DNA from 3 places in the Croceicoccus sp. YJ47 genome. Region 1 is predicted to be linked to each of the others. Evidence: predicted binding sites of a transcription regulator. Region 1 holds the regulator's gene; each other region holds the start of a gene.
The links. The regulator LexA, encoded in region 1, represses DNA repair genes until DNA is damaged. The targets are predictions, from matches to a motif close to GTTCCNCNCTTGTTCT.
Positions count from the first base shown of each region.

Region 1 (5,969 bases):
ACACGCGATGCCGGCCGCGATGCAGGCGAAGGGGTTCGCGCCCGACGACCCGGCCAGACGCACGGTCGAGGTCGATGCGTTCTGTTCATGGTCGGCGTGCAGGATGAAGATACGGTCGAGCGCGCGCTCCACGACCGGGTTCACCTCGTATTGCTCGGCTGGAACGCCGAAGGTCATGCGCAGGAAATTGCCGGTGTAGGACAGCGAATTGTCGGGCTGCATGAAAGGCTGACCGATGGCGTATTTGTACGCCATGGCCGCGATCGTCGGCATCTTCGCGATCAGGCGGTGCGAGCTGATCTTGCGATGTTCCGGGTCGGAAATGTCGGTGCTGTCATGATAGAATGCGGACAATGCGCCGACCGCGCCGCACATGATCGCCATCGGGTGCGCATCGCGGCGGAAACCCTGATAGAACTGGCGCAGCTGATCGTGCAGCATGGTGTGGCGCGTGATGGTGTAGGTGAAATCGTCGAGCTCGTCCGCGCTCGGCAATTCGCCGTTGAGCAGCAGGTGCGCGACTTCCATGAAGCTGGAATGTTCGGCAAGCTGACCGATGGGGTAGCCGCGGTGCAGGAGCACGCCTTCCTCGCCATCGATATAGGTGAGCGCGGAATCGCAGCTCGCCGTCGAGGTGAAGCCCGGATCGTATGTGAACATGCCGGTATTGGCGTAAAGCTTGCGGATGTCGACGACATCGGGACCGAGCGTGCCGCTCTTGATCTCGAAATCGTGCGTATCGCCCTTGGCGTTCAGTGTCGCGTTAGTGTCGCCCACTTGTGTTCTCCTTCATCAATCAACGGTTGGTATCGGTCTGCCCTGCGGCGGGGGCCTGCGCGGCGATACGCGCCAGGCTCTCCTCGCGGCCGAGCAGGACCAGAACATCGAAAATTCCCGGCGAAACCGCCTGCCCGGTCAACGCCGCACGCAAAGGTTGCGCGATCTTGCCAAGACCAAGCGCGCGCTCCTCCGCCATCTGCTTCAGATTGGCTTCAAGGCTTTCGCTTGTCCAGACATCTGCCGCAAGCAGCCTTTCATGCGCGTCGGCAAGAAGCTGCCGCGCATCGTCGGTGAGCAGGTTGGCGGCCTTCTCGTCCATGGGGAGCGGACGGTTGCGGAACAGGAACAGCGCGCCTTGGGCCAGCTCGTCGAGGTTCTTGGCCCGCGCCTTGAGCGACGGCATCGCCTGGATGAGCAGGTCGCGGTCGCGCCCTGCGTCGAAACCCGCGTCCAGTGCGGCGATACGGGGGGCGGTAAGATCGGCGAGCCTGCCGTCATCCGCCTCGCGCATGTAATGGCCGTTCAGATTGGCGAGCTTCTTCGTGTCGAAGCGGGACGCGCTTCTGCCGACGCCCGACAGATCGAACAAAGCGATCGCCTCGTCCCGGTCGATAATCTCGCGATCGCCATAACCCCAGCCGAGACGCAGCAGATAATTCGACACCGCTTCGGGAAGAAGGCCCATCTCGTCGCGATAGGCATCGACGCCCATCGCGCCGTGCCGTTTCGACAGCTTAGCGCCGTCCGCCCCGTGGATGAGCGGGATATGTGCATAGATCGGTTCCGCCCATTCGCCGGTGATCGCGTTCATCGCGTGAATGATCGGCAATTGGCGAAAGGCGTTGTTCAAATGATCGTCGCCGCGGATCACGTGGGTGACGCCCATGTCATGATCGTCGACCACCACGGCCAGCATGTAGGTCGGCGTGCCGTCGGACCGCAGCAGCACGTAATCGTCGATCTCGGAATTGCGGACCTTCACGCGGCCCTGCACCGCGTCGTCGATGATGCTTTCGCCCTGTTCCGGCGTTTTCAGCCGCACGACATAGGGCGCATCCGCCGGCGCATCGGCGGGATCCCGGTCACGCCAGCGGCCATCGTAACGCAGCGGCTTCTTCGCCGCGCGCTGCTCGGCGCGCATCTGTTCGAGCTCTTCGGCCGTGGCATAGCATTTGTACGCGTGCCCTGCATCGAGCAGACGGTTGGCGACGGCGACGTGGCGTTCGGCCCGCTGCGACTGAAACACGGGCGGGTCGTCGTAATCGAGGCCGAGCCAGTCCAGCCCGTCCAGAATCGCGTCGATCGCCTCCTCGGTCGAACGGGCGCGGTCGGTATCCTCGATCCGGAGCAGCGCGCGGCCGCCGTGATGGCGCGCGAAAAGCCAGTTGAACAGCGCGGTCCGTGCGCCGCCGATATGCAGGAAACCGGTGGGCGAAGGCGCAAATCGGGTGACCACCGGGCGCTTGGTCTCGGGCGTGTCCGCCGGACTGTCGGTGGAGCCTGTAACGCTGCCGCTTGCCATCTGGTGCCGCTTCCTATCCAATAATCCCATGGTCGCGCCGCAATTTCCGAAACCCGACGCCTTCGATGGGCGATCCGGCATCCCGATTGCGGGCGAACCGGATGGCGCGCCGCATGCCGCGGGGCCATCGTCTTCGCGTTTGCGGCAATGGGGCAAGCGCGGCAGTTTGTCCAGCCTGCTGAACCGCGTCGAAGCCTTTCTGAACGCGCGGCCGTTCGAGCGTATGCCATGGCTCGCGGTGGCGATGCTGGCGGGAATCGGGGCCTGGTTCGTTTTGCCGGGCGCGGCGGAATGGCTGCTCGCGCTCGGCATTTGCGGGGTGATCGCCGGGGTTGTGGCCACGCACGCCCCCGATGGTTCGCATGCTTTGGTGCGCAGTGCGGCAATCGGGCTGGCGACGATGTTTGCCGTCGGGCTCGCGCTCATCTGGGCGCGGTCCGAACTTGTCGGGACGCAGCCCATCGGCGGGCCGGTCGTGGCGCCGATCACGGCAACCGTGCTGGAGCGCGAGGAGCAGCCTTCGCGCAATCGCGTGCGGCTGCTGATCGCGACGCGCGACCCGCGGGAGGAGCGGACGATCCGCGCGCGCATCAATATCAAGGCGGAGGATGACCGCCCTTTCCTGAGGGAAGGCGCCAATATCGCGGTGCGCGCACGGCTGACCCCGCCGACGCATCCGGTGTTGCCGGGCGCTTACGATTTCGCGCGGGTCGCATGGTTCGATGGGGTGGCAGCCACGGGATCGGCGCTCGACCCGCCGCGCCTGCTCACGCCGGGGGAGGGCGGGGATGCCGCCAGTGAAGCCGAAAAGGGCGCAGGGCTGGGTGCGTGGCGCCGCGATCTCGCCCGTCATGTGCGTGAAAGGTTGAGCACGGTCGCCGGTATCGACCCCGCCGCCGTCGCCATCGGCGCCACGCTGGCGAGCGGCGACCGCGGCGCCATCGACGAGATCAGCGCGCAGGCGATGCGCGATGCCGGGCTCGCGCATTTGCTTTCGATCAGCGGCCTGCACGTCGGGGCGGTGGTGGCGATCGCCTGGTTCGTGGTGATGCGGATCGGCGGGCTGTTTCCCGCGGTCGCGTTGCGCTGGCGGCTGCCGATCCTGGCGGGGGCCGTGGGGGCGGGGGCGGCGCTCGGCTACACCTTGCTCACCGGTGCTGCGTTGCCGACGATCCGTGCGTGCATCGCGTCGTTTCTCGTCCTGTTCGCGCTGTCGATCGGGCGGCAGGCGCTTTCCCTGCGCCTGATCGCGATTGCGGCGATGACGATCATGTTCTTCTGGCCGGAGGCGGTGGTCGGCCCGTCCTTTCAATTCAGCTTTGCCGCCGTGGTCGCCATCGTCGCCTTCCACAACAGCGCGGGAATGCAGGATTTCCTCGCCCGGCGCGAAGAGGGGCGCGGGTGGTGGAGGCCGGTCGTGGCTCTCTTCCTGACGGGATTGGTGGTCGAGGCATGCCTGTCGCCGCTCGTCCTCTTTCACTTTCATCGCACCGGGGTGTTCGGGCCGTTCGCCAATCTGGTCGCAATTCCGCTGACGACCGCGCTGGTGATGCCGTTGCTCGGCCTGTCGCTCACGCTCGACCTCATAGGCTTGGGCGGCCCGGTGTGGATGGCAACGGGGTGGGCGCTGCAGGCGCTGATCGAAATTGCGTTCCTCGCTTCCGGCTCGGAAAATTCGGTGATCCTGCGGGCGCAGCCGCCGTTATGGTCCATCCTTCTCTTTGCCGCGGGGTTTTTCTGGTGTGCGCTGTGGTCGGGGGGCATCCGATTGTACGGGTTGATTCCGATGGGCACGGGCGTCGTCATGCTGGCGATGCAGCCCGCGCCCGATCTCATGATCGCGGCGGAAGGCCGGCATGTCGCCATCGCGGACGAGGGCGGACGGATCTACCTGTTACGCGACCGCGCCGGGTTTACGCGCGATGCGCTGCTCGAACAGGCGGGTGTCGATCCGGACGTCGGCAACTACGCCAAGCTCAGGGATATTCCCGGGGCGGAATGCAACCGGGCCTTTTGCCGGTTCGAAATGCGACAACGGCGCATCATGGTGTCGCAGCGCCGGGCGACCGTCGATTACAGGGCGATGGTCACGGCATGTGCGGACAGCGATATCGTGATCGCCGAATGGAAACTGCCCGGCGCATGCAGGCCGCGCATCTTGAAGGCGGATCGTGCCCTGCTTACGCGCAGGGGCGGCATGACCTACGATTTCGAGAGCGGGGCGATCGCCTATGCCCGAAATCCTCGCGATGGGCATGGGTGGCGCCGGAGCGGGGCAGCGGCACAGGCGATGAAATGACGCAGGCGCCTTTCTCGGCTTAACGACTTCCTCTTAGTGATACCGCCGCAGGAGCCCGGCAAGGCGCCCTTGCACCTGCACATCGCGAGCGTCGTAAACCTGCGCCTCATACGCTGCGTTTGCAGGATCAAGCCTGACCTTTCCGGCATCGCGGTGCAGATATTTCAATGTCGCTTCCACACCATGCACAAGTGCGACGATAATCTCCCCATCGCGCGCCTCTTCGGTGCGGCGGACAAGCGCGAAATCGCCATCGAAGATCCCGGCCTCGATCATGGAATCGCCCGACACTTCGAGCGCATAATGCTCACCCGCACCGAGCAATGCGGCCGGCACGGGCAGCATCTGCTGATCCTCCAGCGCCTCGATCGGCATGCCGGCGGCAATCCGGCCATGCAGCGGGATCTCGACGACATCATTCGCGGGTGCAGGCGTGCCACCCTTGCGGTTCAGGGATACGACGGTTCCAGGCTCTTCCTTCGAGGCGGCGCCGGCACGATCGGTCTGGCGTATCACCTCGAGTGCGCGGGCGCGGTTGGGGAGGCGGCGGATGAAGCCACGCTCTTCCAATGCGGAAATGAGCCGATGCACACCCGATTTCGACTTCAGGTCGATGGCGTCCTTCATCTCCTCAAATGAGGGGGAGATCCCGGTTTCGTCGAGCCGATCCTGAATAAACACCAGCAATTCATGCTGCTTGCGCGTGAGCATTGGTTCGTTCCTCCTGTTCTACGAAATCAATCCGTGAACGAATAAGGAACAGTTAGGCAACAAACGGAACGCCGTCAATCGCCCTTCTAACCATATAGGCGAAAAATAGACACTTCGGCTCCATTTTGGATGCTTTTTGCGTGTGCCGGACGAATGATCAACGCATCCGCCATGGCCAAGGGAGCGATCGCGCCACTATCCTGGAGCCGCAGCGGTTCGGCCGCGCCGTCGCGAATGCGCGCGCGAATGAATTCCGCTCTTTTCCCCGTCGGTCCGAGCGAACCGCGTATCGGCATCACCTGCCGGGTGGGGAGGGGGGCGGTGCAGCCATTCATCGCGCGGATCAGGGGCAGGGCAAACAGAAACGCCGTGACGAAGCAGGAAACCGGATTGCCCGGCAGGCCGAGGACGATCTGCCGTTCCCGGCGTGCGACCATCACCGGCTTGCCCGGCTTCATCGCCACGCGCCAGAATGCGAGTTCCGCACCGATCGATTCCAGCGTCGGCCGGATCAGATCGTGATCCCCGACCGATGCGCCCCCGCTGGTAATCACCAGATCGGCATCGTCCGCCGCTCCGAACGCGGTGATGAGCGCCTCGCGCTCGTCCCCAATGGGTCCGCGGCGCGTCACATCGCAGGGCAGTTCGCCACACATC
Region 1 covers NZ_CP067087.1:2,551,844-2,557,812, forward strand. The annotation lists gene JD971_RS12445 (citrate synthase) at 1-777, opposite strand, end outside; gene gltX (glutamate--tRNA ligase) at 797-2,302, opposite strand; gene JD971_RS12455 (ComEC/Rec2 family competence protein) at 2,331-4,601, shown strand; gene lexA (transcriptional repressor LexA) at 4,635-5,312, opposite strand; gene JD971_RS12465 (molybdopterin molybdotransferase MoeA) at 5,399-5,969, opposite strand, start outside.

Region 2 (5,969 bases), 660 kb from region 1:
GCAGGCGGCGACCACGCGCCCGAAATCCGTATCCTCCCCGCCATAGCCGGTATAGCGTTCGTCGAAACCGCCGGTCCGCGCGAAATCCGCCGCCGATATGGCGAAGTTCAACGACCAGAAACACCGGTAATCCCGGCACGGCCCGACCGCAGCTTCGGGTGGGCCGGGGCGTTCGGAATGGCGCACGGAGACGCGTTCGAAATGCGCGAAATCCACGCCGTTCGCGGTCGCGCCGCGCGGCAGATAGCCGACCTCGCCCATCAGCACGCCTGTATGGTCGCGCGCGGCCTTCGCATAATCGCCGACGAGTGCGGGGTGCGGCACGCAGTCCACGTCGAGGAAGATCAGCAGATCGCCCGTCGCCCCGCCCGCCGCCGTATTCCGGCCCAGCGACAACGGCACGCCGTCGCTGCCCAGAACGATCTGCGTCACAGCGAACGGCGCCGCCGGCAGGTCATAGGGCGCATCCTGCAACACCGCCACGATCAGCTCGTCCGGTGCCCGCTCGCTCTCCATCAGGCCGAGCACCAGGTTGCGCAGATGCGCGGCCCGTCCGCTCGCCAGCGTGCATATCGAGATTTTCATGCGCAATCCTGCCTTTCGCGAAGGGGCACCCCTGCGCCCGCCCACAGATCGGTGGCGAGATGGTCGAGCCATCGTGCTGCCTGCGCCGCGGCATCGTCGCGCACCATGGCGCGTTGTCGTTCCGCGTGAATCGCGCGTGCCGCGTCCCACAATGCGCGCCATCGGCCCGCATGCGCTTACCAGTGCGGCGTGACGGCCGCGACCCCGGCGCGCGCCAGGGCATCCGCCTTGCGCAATTGCTCATCGAAATAGCGCCATTCGGGCACGACGATCCATGGTTTGCCAGCGGCGCACACCATCTGCACCGTGGTGTTGCCGCAGCTCGACACGATGCGATCCGCCGCCGCGATCCAGTCCTGCGGATTGTCGACCCATCCCATGTGGCGAAGATTGCCCGGCGGCGTTTCGTGCCATTCGCTCGCGATCGTGCCGATGGTGAACCATTGCGCCCCCGCATCGTCCCGCGCGCCGAGCGTAAGCGGCGCCGTCGGCGTACCCGTGCCGCCGCCGCCGGCAAGGACAAGGACGATCTCCGCATCCTGCGACAGGGATAGCCGCTCCCGCGCCGCGTCGCGCGTGGGCAGCGCGGTCATATCCACCCCGACACCGGGGGCGTAGTGGGTCTTCGCCTGCATCCAATGGGGTCGTTCCGGCTGCTCCAGATCGGCGTGGTAGGGGGCGAGAAGGCCGGCCGCAGCGGCGTAGGATGCCATGTGGCCGGGATCGGAGCGGTCGCCATGTTGCAGCACCGCGACATGCGGCACCGATGCGATCCGCGCGAGCTGGCCCAGCTCTGCCGAAACATCGGTCACGAACAAGGCGGGCGCCGCATCGTCGAACCACCCGGTAATCGCCGCGACCGCGCGCGTGATGGTGGACCATCCGACCGGCGCGCAATGCAGCGTATCGGGCGTCGGCATCGCGTCGAGCCGGGGCGGGGCGGCGCCCTCCGGCTCGAACAGCGAAGGAATGGCGATGCGCTCGATGCGCGGGTCGAGTTCCGGGAAAATATCGCTGCGCGCACAAAACAGGTTGACGGGGCGGCAATCGATAAGCCGGTTGGCGATCGCTGCGGCCCGTTCGGCATGGCCGCGCCCCTGATGATGGACGAAATAGCCGACCGCGCGACGCGGATCGCCGGTCATGCCGCGACGCCCCGCCGGCGCGCGAAACGATGGGCGACAATCCCCTCCAGCGTGCCTCCGGCATGATGGCGCCGGGTGAGGTAGACATTGTCCCGCTCGCTCAACCGTGCGAGCTCGGGCGCGTGATTGCCGACGAGGATCGCGTTGCGGCAATCGGTCAGCATGTCGATATCGTTGCCGCTGTCCCCGGCGGCGAAAACATCCTCTGGCGTGAGGCCGAGCGTGGTGGCGACATGGCGCATCGCCGCCGCCTTTCCGCCCTCCACGGGGAGGATGTCGAGCAGCTTTTCGTGGCTGAAGATCACGCGCGTCTTCAATCCCGCCCGGTCGAGCCGTTCGCGCACCTGCGCAAGCCGGGCGGGATCGTGGAGGAAATAGCTGCGCTTGAATTCGCGTTGCTCGCTGCGCCCCTGCGGCGTGAGGGTGGGCAGGTCGCGCAGGGCATCGTGAACCGCGTCGCCGTCCCATCCCCGTGCGAGGGACCGCGCATAATCGTGATCGGCGATACGATCCTCGCCCCGTTGCCAGTAGATCTCGCTCCCCACCGAGGTCACCCAGACGGAGGGAAAGGGGAGCGACCATTCGCGCAGGACACGCTGCGCCTCGAGGATGGAGCGGCCCGTCGCCACGCCAAAGACGGTGTCGCGATGGCGGGCGAGATAGGCGCTTAACCTCCGCGCACCTTCGGCGCATCCGGTGAGCGTATTGTCGATGTCGCAAAGGGCGAGCGCGCGGGGCACGGGCATAACGGCACGGTTCGCCACCACCCGCCCGGTCACTTCCCGCGCCAGCGCGACGAACCCGCTGGCATAGCGGTCCCAGCCCATCGAGCGCACACCCTCGCGCCCGCTGTTCGATGCGCGCAGCCATAATGGGCGATCCTCGATCAGGGTACGTACCGCATTTGCGATTTCGGCCCGGTCCGTCGGCTCCACCAGCAATCCGTTTTCCAGCTCGCCGACGATATCAGCCGGCCCGCCCCGGCATGTCGCCACCACGGGGAGGCCGTGCGACGCCGCCTCGATCAGGGTCAGGCCATAGGGTTCGGTCAGTGCCGGATTGACGAACACGCCGCCGCTGTCGCGGGCAAGGGCGTAGAGCGCCTGAACCTCGTCGCGCGAATGGTTGCGGGGCCACGCGACATGGCCATGCAGATCGTGACGGTCGATCGCGTCGGCAATGCCGGACAGCACGCGATCCTGCTCCGGCTCCCCGCCGACAAGCCCTTTGCGCAGACCGGCGAGCAGGACCAGATTGGCCCGGTGCCGCAATCGGGGATCGCGCCCGAACGCCTCGACCAGGGCGACGAGATTCTTCTTTGCCACCGGGCGCGCCACGGCGAGCACGATGGGCCTGTCCGCATGGCGCAGGAACGGGGCAATCATGGCCGCCGCCCCCGCACGCGCCGCGGCATCGGGCACCGTCATGTCGACGCCGGGACGCAGACGATGAATGCGCGCCGCATCGGCGGACGGGTAGGCGGGCAATTGGCGCTCACACTCGTCGACGGAGCTCGCCACGATAGCGTCGGCGCGGGCGATCGCCGCGTCCTCCTCCGCGATGCGCGCTTGCAACGTGGGCGTATCGCGGGGCGCCATCGCGCAATCGCGCTTGTCGATGCCGAGCGAATGGGCGGTGTAGATGAAGGGAATGCCCAGTTCGCGCCGGACCCGCGCCGCGACATCGGCCGCGTCGGCGAAATGAGCATGGATGAGATCGGGCAGCCGGTCCCGCGCGCGCAGATGGGTAATGAACGCGCGCGCGAAGGCATCCCGGTCGGCGGCAAGAGCCTCCTTCGCGAGATAGGCGCGGTTGCCGCTGTCGATCCGCGTGATGGACAGCTTGGGGCCGAGCGGTTCGTGCGCGCACCCATGGATCGCGCCGAGTTCGGGCGCGTCGAAGAGGCGTGTGACAATCTCTGCCTGCGTCACCGCGCCATGTGCGGCAAGCGCGCGCATCTCACCCAGGATATAGGCGATATGCCCGCCGGTATCTTCGGTAATGCCATAGGCAACGGGTTCGCCCCGCAAACATCCACCCAGCGCCAATGAAACGATATGCAAGGAATGATCCCCGGTCATGAAACCCGAACGTTCAATCGTTGCTGGCGATACCCGTTCCTCAAACTGATTAAGGTTAATACGTTTTTTCCGGCGGGCTGTCCGAAAGGGGGCGGAGCCTCGCCGGCGCCTGTTTGGTTCCGTTTTGTTCTGGCCTCTATCTAAAAGAACATTTATAGAACATAAAAAGAGGTGCCCATGGCTCAGAAACCGATTCTCGACCGATTGAAGATCCTCGCCGATGCGGCGAAATACGATGCGTCCTGCGCGTCGTCGGGGACGTCCAAACGGGACAGCCGCGGCGGCAAGGGCATCGGCTCGACCGAGGGGATGGGCATTTGTCACGCCTATGCGCCCGACGGGCGGTGCATCTCGCTGCTCAAGGTGCTGATGACCAATCATTGCATCTTCGATTGCCATTACTGCATCAATCGCAAGAGTTCGAACGTGGAGCGCGCACGCTTCACGCCGCAGGAGGTCGCCGATCTCACCATCGCATTCTACAAGCGCAATTATATCGAGGGATTGTTCCTGTCCTCCGGCATCGTGAAATCGTCGGATCACACGATGGAGCAATTGGTGGAGGCGGCCCGTATCCTGCGCGAGGAACATGATTTTCGCGGCTATATCCACCTGAAAACCATTCCCGAGGCGGACCCGGAGATCATTCACCGCGCCGGGCTTTATGCCGATCGCGTGTCGATCAATGTCGAATTGCCGACCGATGCCGGGTTGAACCGGCTGGCGCCCGACAAGAACGCAGGGCAGATCGACGGCGCGATGGGCCGCATGGGCAGCGACATCACGGAGGCGGTGGATGCGCGCAAGCGGTTCCGCCACGCGCCGCGATTTGCGCCTGTAGGCCAGTCGACGCAGATGATCGTCGGCGCCGACGGGGCGAGCGACACCGATATCGTCACCCGCGCCAGCAGCCTTTACTACCGGCATGCGCTGCGCCGCGTATATTACAGCGCGTTCAGCCCGATCCCCGATGCAAGCGCGGTCCTGCCGTTGAAGCGTCCGCCCTTGATCCGCGAACACCGGCTCTATCAATCGGACTGGCTGATGCGGTTCTACGGCTATTCGCCGCAGGAGGTCGGGCAGGCGGCGGGGGCGGACGGGATGTTGCCGCTCGACATCGATCCCAAGCTGGCCTGGGCTCTCAAATTTCGGGAGCAATTTCCGGTGGATGTGAACCGGGCTTCGCGTGAAATGTTACTGCGCGTGCCGGGGCTGGGCACGCGGGCGGTGGGGCAGATCCTGTCGGCGCGGCGGCATCGGCGGCTACGGCTGGACGATGTGGCGAAGATGACCGTGTCGCTCACGAAGGTGCGCCCGTTCCTCATTGCCGCAGACTGGCGCCCGACATTGCTGACCGACCGGGCCGACCTGAAAACGCTGATCGCCCCGCCGCAGGACCGGCAGCTGGAGCTGTTCGCCGCATGAGTGCGCCGGCGCAGGACAGGCTGGCTCATGTGAAGCTGGGCACCTATTATGTGGTACCCTTGGCCGAGAGCGACGATTTCGAGGGGTGGCGCGATCAGGCCCGCCGCCTGTTGATGGCGGATGTGCCGCCCGACCGCGTGGCGTGGACCGAACCGGGTGGAAGCGCCGGCGATCTGTTCACCCATGGCGACCGCCGCCTGCCCACCGCGCCCGGCGATGCGCCGCAGCCGCGCGTGTCGCGACGCTTCATGGATATTGCGAAGACTGTTATCCTTCACTCTGATCCGGAACGGTTTTCCATTCTTTACCGCACGCTCTGGCGGTTGCAGACGCGGCCCCGGCTGATCGAGGATGCCGCCGAGGGCGATATTCGCAAGCTGGCCGACATGGCCCGCGCGGTGCGGCGCGATATTCACAAGATGCGGGCCTTCCTGCGCTTTCGCGAAACGAAGGACGAGGACGGGACCGAGCATTACATCGCGTGGTTCGAACCGTTCCACCACATATTGCGGCACAATGCGGGCTTTTTCGTGCGGCGCTTCGCCAATATGCGCTGGTCGATCCTGACCCCGCGGGGGACGCTGCACTGGGACGGAGAGGTGCTGCGCGAAGGGCCGCCCGCCACCCGCGCCGACGCGCCGACCGGCGACGATGCGGAGGAATTGTGGCGCGGCTACTATGCCTCCATCTTCAACCCCGCGCGTCTGAAGATCGGCGCGATGATGAAGGAAAT
Region 2 covers NZ_CP067087.1:3,215,871-3,221,839, reverse strand. The annotation lists gene JD971_RS15705 (galactosyltransferase-related protein) at 1-585, opposite strand, end outside; gene JD971_RS15700 (glycosyltransferase) at 762-1,730, opposite strand; gene JD971_RS15695 (HAD-IIB family hydrolase) at 1,727-3,811, opposite strand; gene JD971_RS15690 (putative DNA modification/repair radical SAM protein) at 3,989-5,236, shown strand; gene JD971_RS15685 (UdgX family uracil-DNA binding protein) at 5,233-5,969, shown strand, end outside.
Region 2: JD971_RS15690 (putative DNA modification/repair radical SAM protein) is a predicted target of LexA. The motif match lies at 3,957-3,972, and genes of this name have one in related genera.

Region 3 (5,969 bases), 100 kb from region 1:
CCAACGTGGTGAGCGAAATGCCGCCCTCCCGCTCGCGCTCCACCATGTCGATCAGCGCATCCGTATCGGTCAGGCCGACATTGAAATCGCCATCGGTGGCCAGCATGATGCGATTGACCTCGCCCGCGCGATAGTTCTGCCGCGCCAGATCATAGGCGAGTTCGATCGCCGCGCCCCCCGCCGTCGACCCGCCTGCCGACAACCCGGCAATCGCGTTCATCACCGCAGGCTTGTCGTTCGTGGGTTTGAGAGCGACGCGCGTTTGGCCCGAATAGGTCACGATGCTCACCCGGTCGTCGGGGCGCAAACGCTCCGCCGTCAGGGCCAGCGAACATTGCACCAGCGGCAGCTTGTTCCGCGTCGCCATGGAACCCGACACATCGACGAGGAAAACGAGATTGACTGGCCCGCGCGTCTCCCGGTGCGGCGCCGCGCTCGACAACCCGATGCGCAGCACGCGCGTCTCCGCATTCCACGGCGTTCGCGCCATGTCGGCGGAAATGGTGAAGGGCGGCCCGTCCGCGCCCGGCGCGGGATAGGCGTAGCGGAAATAGTTGAGCATCTCCTCGGTCCGCACCGCGGCTTGCGGCGGCAGGTCGCCGTCCCCGATCATGCGCCGCACATTGGCGTAGCTGCCGGTGTCGACATCCACCGCGAAGGTGGACACCGGCGCCTCGGCAACGCGCTGCACATCGGCGACCTCCTCGCCGGCATAGCGTTCGCGGCTCTGCGCCGCGGGGGCGTAGCCGATCTGCGGCTGGACCATTGGCGCGGCGCTGGCCAGCGGCGGTGGCGGTGGCGGTGGAGGCGGGGGAGGCGGCGGCGACCCGGCGGTCCGGTTTACAGGCGGCGCGCCCGGCGCGGGCCTGACCCTTGCGCCCGTGAGCACGATCTCTTCCGTGTCCTCCCCCGGATCGAGGAACGGCGCACAGATGCGCGCGGCCGCCGTGTCCGCCGATGCCGCGCGCGACGGGGCGGCATCACCGCCCGGCGCGGCGGCGAACGGAACCTGCGGCGATGGCGGCGCCACGGGCGATGCGGGCGCAGGCGTTGCGGGCACGGGCGTCGTCGCGCATCCACCCAGCGTCATCGCCATCGCGCCAAGCCAGAGCGCGTGTTTTCCTGCCATCATCGCGTATCTCCCATTCCGCGCGCCCATGCTGAACACCGGCGTTGCGGAGCGCAAGCGCGATTATTGCGCGGCGTCCTGTTCCCCGCACCGGATATAGCGGCGCACATCCTCGCCATCGCCCGGGCGATAGCGCACCGTCCCGTCGCCGTTGAGGGCAAGATAGATCGCGCGCGCATGCTCGTCCGGGCCGACCGTTTCGCGGAGCGTGACCGCAATGGCATCGCCGTCCACCTCGACATGGGTGATGGGGCCGCCCGTTTCGAAAAAACGCACGTCATCGCTCCGCAGGGTGACGGGTTCCTGCGTCGGAATGGCGGCAAAGCGGGGGCCGCAATCCTCGGCCTTTTGCGCATATTGGCCGCGAAACCGCTCGGGCACGTCTGTCATCGGTGCGGGCTGGCCGGGGGAAGGGGGCGCGGCGTCCGGCGCGTCCGGCGTGGTGGTTTCGCCGTCCTGCGCGGCGGTCTGCGTGGGCGGATCCGTATCATCCGCGGCGGGTGAGCAGGCGCAGACGAGCGCGGCGCACAGAAGGGGAGCGATTTTCATGGGCGCATAACGACGGTCGGCGGATCCGGGTTCCGGCGCGGTGACGGCGCCACGCAACCCGTGCCCGCTCGGTTGCAATCGCGTGGCCCGCGCCCACATGGATGGCACATCATTTTCACCGACACGCCACGGCGCGGCGATTGCCCCCGACGCATGCTTGACTGGCGCGAACATTTGCGGAACACGACCTTTCATGGCCCTTACCAAGATTTCCGTGCGCGGCGCGCGCGAACACAACCTCAAAGGCGTGGACATCGACCTTCCGCGCGACAGCCTCATCGTCATCACCGGCCTGTCGGGGTCGGGCAAATCGAGCCTCGCCTTCGATACGATCTATGCCGAGGGGCAGCGCCGCTATGTCGAAAGCCTGTCCGCCTATGCGCGGCAATTCCTCGAGATGATGCAGAAGCCGGACGTCGAACATATCGACGGCCTGTCGCCCGCCATCTCGATCGAGCAGAAGACGACGAGCCGCAACCCGCGTTCGACCGTGGCGACGGTGACGGAAATCTACGATTACATGCGCCTGCTCTGGGCGCGGGTCGGCGTCCCCTACAGCCCCGCGACCGGCCTCCCGATCGAGGCGCAGACCGTCTCCAACATGGTCGACCGGGTGATGGAACTGCCCGAAGGGACGCGGCTCTATTTGCTCGCCCCCGTGGCGCGTGGGCGAAAGGGCGAATATCGCCGCGAAATGCTCGAATGGCAGAAGGCGGGCTTTACCCGCGTGCGCATCGACGGCGAAATTCACGAAATCGCCGACGCGCCCAAGCTCGACAAGAAGTTCAAGCACGACATCGAGGTCGTGATCGACCGCCTCGCCGTGCGCGAGGGGATCGAGACGCGGCTGGCCGACAGTTTCGAAACCGCGCTGAAACTCGCGGACGGGCTGGCCTATGTCGACCTTGCCGACGGCGTCGTGCCGGGGCGCGAGGAAGAGGGCGAAGGCGCCACCAATGCCACCGGCGGCCAGCTCAAGGGTGCAGGGCTGCCCGCCAATCGCATCGTGTTCTCCGAACGCTTCGCCTGCCCGGTCAGCGGTTTTACAATCGAGGCGGTCGAACCGCGCCTGTTCTCCTTCAACGCGCCGCAAGGGGCGTGCCCGGCCTGCGACGGGCTGGGCGAAAAGTTGTTGTTCGATCCGCAGCTGGTCGTGCCCAATGAACATCTTTCGCTCAAGAAAGGCGCGGTGGTGCCCTGGGCGAAGTCCAATCCGCCGTCCCCCTACTACATGCAGGTGTTGTCGAGCCTCGCCGCCGCTTATGATTTCGACCTCGCCACCCCGTGGGCCGAACTGCCCGAAGCCGTGCACGACACCATTCTGTTCGGCACGAAGGGGAAGGCCGTCCCGCTCACCTTCAAGGACGGGCGCAAAAGCTACACGGTGAAAAAGCCGTTCGAGGGCGTCATTGGCAATCTCAACCGCCGCATGCTGCAAACCGAAAGCGCCTGGATGCGCGAGGAACTCGCCCGCTACCAGACCGCGCAACCATGCGAGACCTGCGGCGGCGCCCGCCTCAAACCCGAAGCGCTGTCGGTGAAGGTCGCGGGCGAGAGCATCTCCGGCCCCGTGCGCCTGTCCGTCTCCGACGCGCTCGCCTGGTTCAAGGACCTGCCCTCCAAATTGACGGATCAGCAGAACCAGATCGCCGCCGCCATATTGAAGGAGATCGACGAACGCGTCGGCTTCCTCGACAATGTCGGCCTCGACTACCTCAACCTCGACCGCACCAGCGGCACGCTGTCGGGCGGCGAAAGCCAGCGCATCCGCCTCGCCAGCCAGATCGGCAGCGGGCTGTCCGGCGTGCTCTACGTCCTCGACGAGCCCAGCATCGGCCTGCACCAACGCGACAATGACCGCCTGCTCGAAACATTGAAACGCCTGCGCGATCTCGGCAATACGGTGATCGTCGTCGAACATGACGAGGATGCGATCCGCGCCGCCGATTACGTCGTCGACCTCGGCCCCGGCGCGGGCGTCCACGGGGGCGAGATCGTCGCCGAAGGCACTTTGAAACAGGTGCTGAAATCCAAAAAATCGCTCACCGCCCAATATCTCAACGGCACGCGCGAAATCGCCGTCCCGACCGAGCGGCGCAAGGGCAACAAGAAGAAAATCACGGTCCACGGCGCCCGCGCCAACAATTTGCGCAACGTCACCGCGTCGATCCCGCTCGGCACGTTTACCTGCATCACCGGCGTGTCGGGTTCGGGCAAGTCCAGCTTTACCATCGACACGCTGCACGCCGGCGCGGCGCGGGCGTTGAACGGCGCGCGCATCATCGCGGGCGCCCATGACAAGATCACCGGCCTCGAAAACTGCGACAAGGTCATTCAGATCGACCAGTCCCCCATCGGCCGCACCCCGCGTTCGAACCCGGCGACCTACACCGGCGCCTTCACCAATATCCGCGACTGGTTCGCCGGCCTGCCGGAGGCGAAGGCCCGCGGCTACAAACCCGGCCGCTTCAGCTTCAACGTGAAGGGCGGCCGGTGCGAGGCATGCCAGGGCGACGGGCTGATCAAGATCGAGATGCACTTCCTCCCCGACGTCTATGTCACGTGCGAGGAATGCGGCGGCAAGCGTTACAACCGCGAAACGCTGGAGGTGCGGCACAAGGGGCACTCGATCGCCGACGTGCTCGACATGACGATCGAGGATGCGGAAACCTTCTTTGAAAACGTGCCGCCCATCCGGGACAAGATGCGCATGCTGAACGAGGTGGGGCTGGGCTATGTCAAGGTCGGGCAGCAGGCGACGACCTTGTCCGGCGGCGAGGCGCAGCGCGTGAAACTGGCCAAGGAACTGGCGCGCCGCTCAACCGGGCAGACGCTCTATATCCTGGACGAGCCGACGACCGGGCTTCATTTCGAGGATGTGCGCAAATTGCTGGAGGTGCTGCACCGCCTCGTCGATCAGGGCAATTCGGTGGTGGTGATCGAACACAATCTGGACGTGATCAAGACCGCCGACTGGCTGATCGACCTCGGCCCCGACGGCGGCGTGCGCGGCGGCGAAATCGTCGCCGAAGGCACGCCGGAGGATGTCGTGAAGGAAGAGCGCAGCTTTACGGGGCACTATTTGCGGGGGATGGTTTAACTCTTCAGAGAAATCATTTTACCTCTCTTGCAGGCAGCATTCCTTTTATCCGCTCTAGGCGGTCGATTAGTTCCGCTAGATCGTCTGGATTATCGATAACCGTCTCGATCCGCACGGATTCGAAATCAAAAAGCGGTTTTGTCGAGTTTAGGGGTAACGCGCTATCCCGCTTAATGGGATTCTTAGTCTTCTCTTCTCTCGCGCTAGCGCCGCTCTCCCATCGGGGGGGCGGCGTCACGTCACCATCTTCCGTATATTCTTCGTCATCAAACGGACCAGTATCCTCGTCCACGCCATTTCCACGGCCATCCGAGATTCCATGAGCTTCTAAAAAGGCAATCGTGTCTTTATAACTTTTGAGAACCGGGTCGACAGCGGCGTCGGTAAAGCCTTCGCGCATAAGAAATGAAGTGATTGTCGCTTCCGAAGGACTGTCGAAATCATCTCGTAGGCGCCTGAACAGAGCTGGCGATGAAGCGGCTTCTTTAATTGCACGGTTTTTTTCGCCCTGATCCATTCCGTGCAAAATCGTTACGGTAGTAGGGGATACGCGCACGTTGCCCTTTCCAACCTTATCAAGAAGTCCGTACTGGCTCAAAGCCCCAAGCAGTTTCAGGGTACGCCCGTTTAGGCTCGTATAACCCATATGTTCAACGGCGACTTGCTTATCGATAACGTTAGTACGATCAAACTTAAATATTTTATCAACTAAATCAATAGCTTGAGGAAGTGGAATTGAAGGGTAGTTTGGGCTGCGTAACCGTGCCATATCTCTTTTCCTCGCGTTTGCATAAGCTTAGTAAGCGCTAAGCGCGGAAAAATCAATCCCTGCGCTTGCGCTTTTCATTTGATATGGTAAACTTCCCCTTAATGCCAAAATCTCACAACGAGATGGCGGAAGGGCGGTGCGTAACAATGAGATGAAGTGACGGATCCGGTAACGTGAGCCGGAACGAAAAAGGGCCGACCCAAAGGCCGGCCCTCGGTTCAATCTAACGCTAGGCGTGTTGATCTCTCCGTAGTGGAACACAGAGAGTCGCACGCACTCGCGTTTTTTGCAAGGAAAATGGAATGGTTTGGGTTCGTCCCTACATCCGTTTGCGCTTCGGACGTGTTGAGCACGTGTGTGCGCATTGGCGTTCGTTTCCGAACTAAGGCTTAGCGCCAGTCAACGGGGTTAGATTCCGGTCT
Region 3 covers NZ_CP067087.1:2,447,708-2,453,676, forward strand. The annotation lists gene JD971_RS11980 (von Willebrand factor type A domain-containing protein) at 1-1,132, opposite strand, end outside; gene JD971_RS11985 (hypothetical protein) at 1,193-1,678, opposite strand; gene uvrA (excinuclease ABC subunit UvrA) at 1,872-4,778, shown strand; gene JD971_RS11995 (hypothetical protein) at 4,792-5,547, opposite strand.
Region 3: uvrA (excinuclease ABC subunit UvrA) is a predicted target of LexA. The motif match lies at 1,846-1,861, and genes of this name have one in related genera.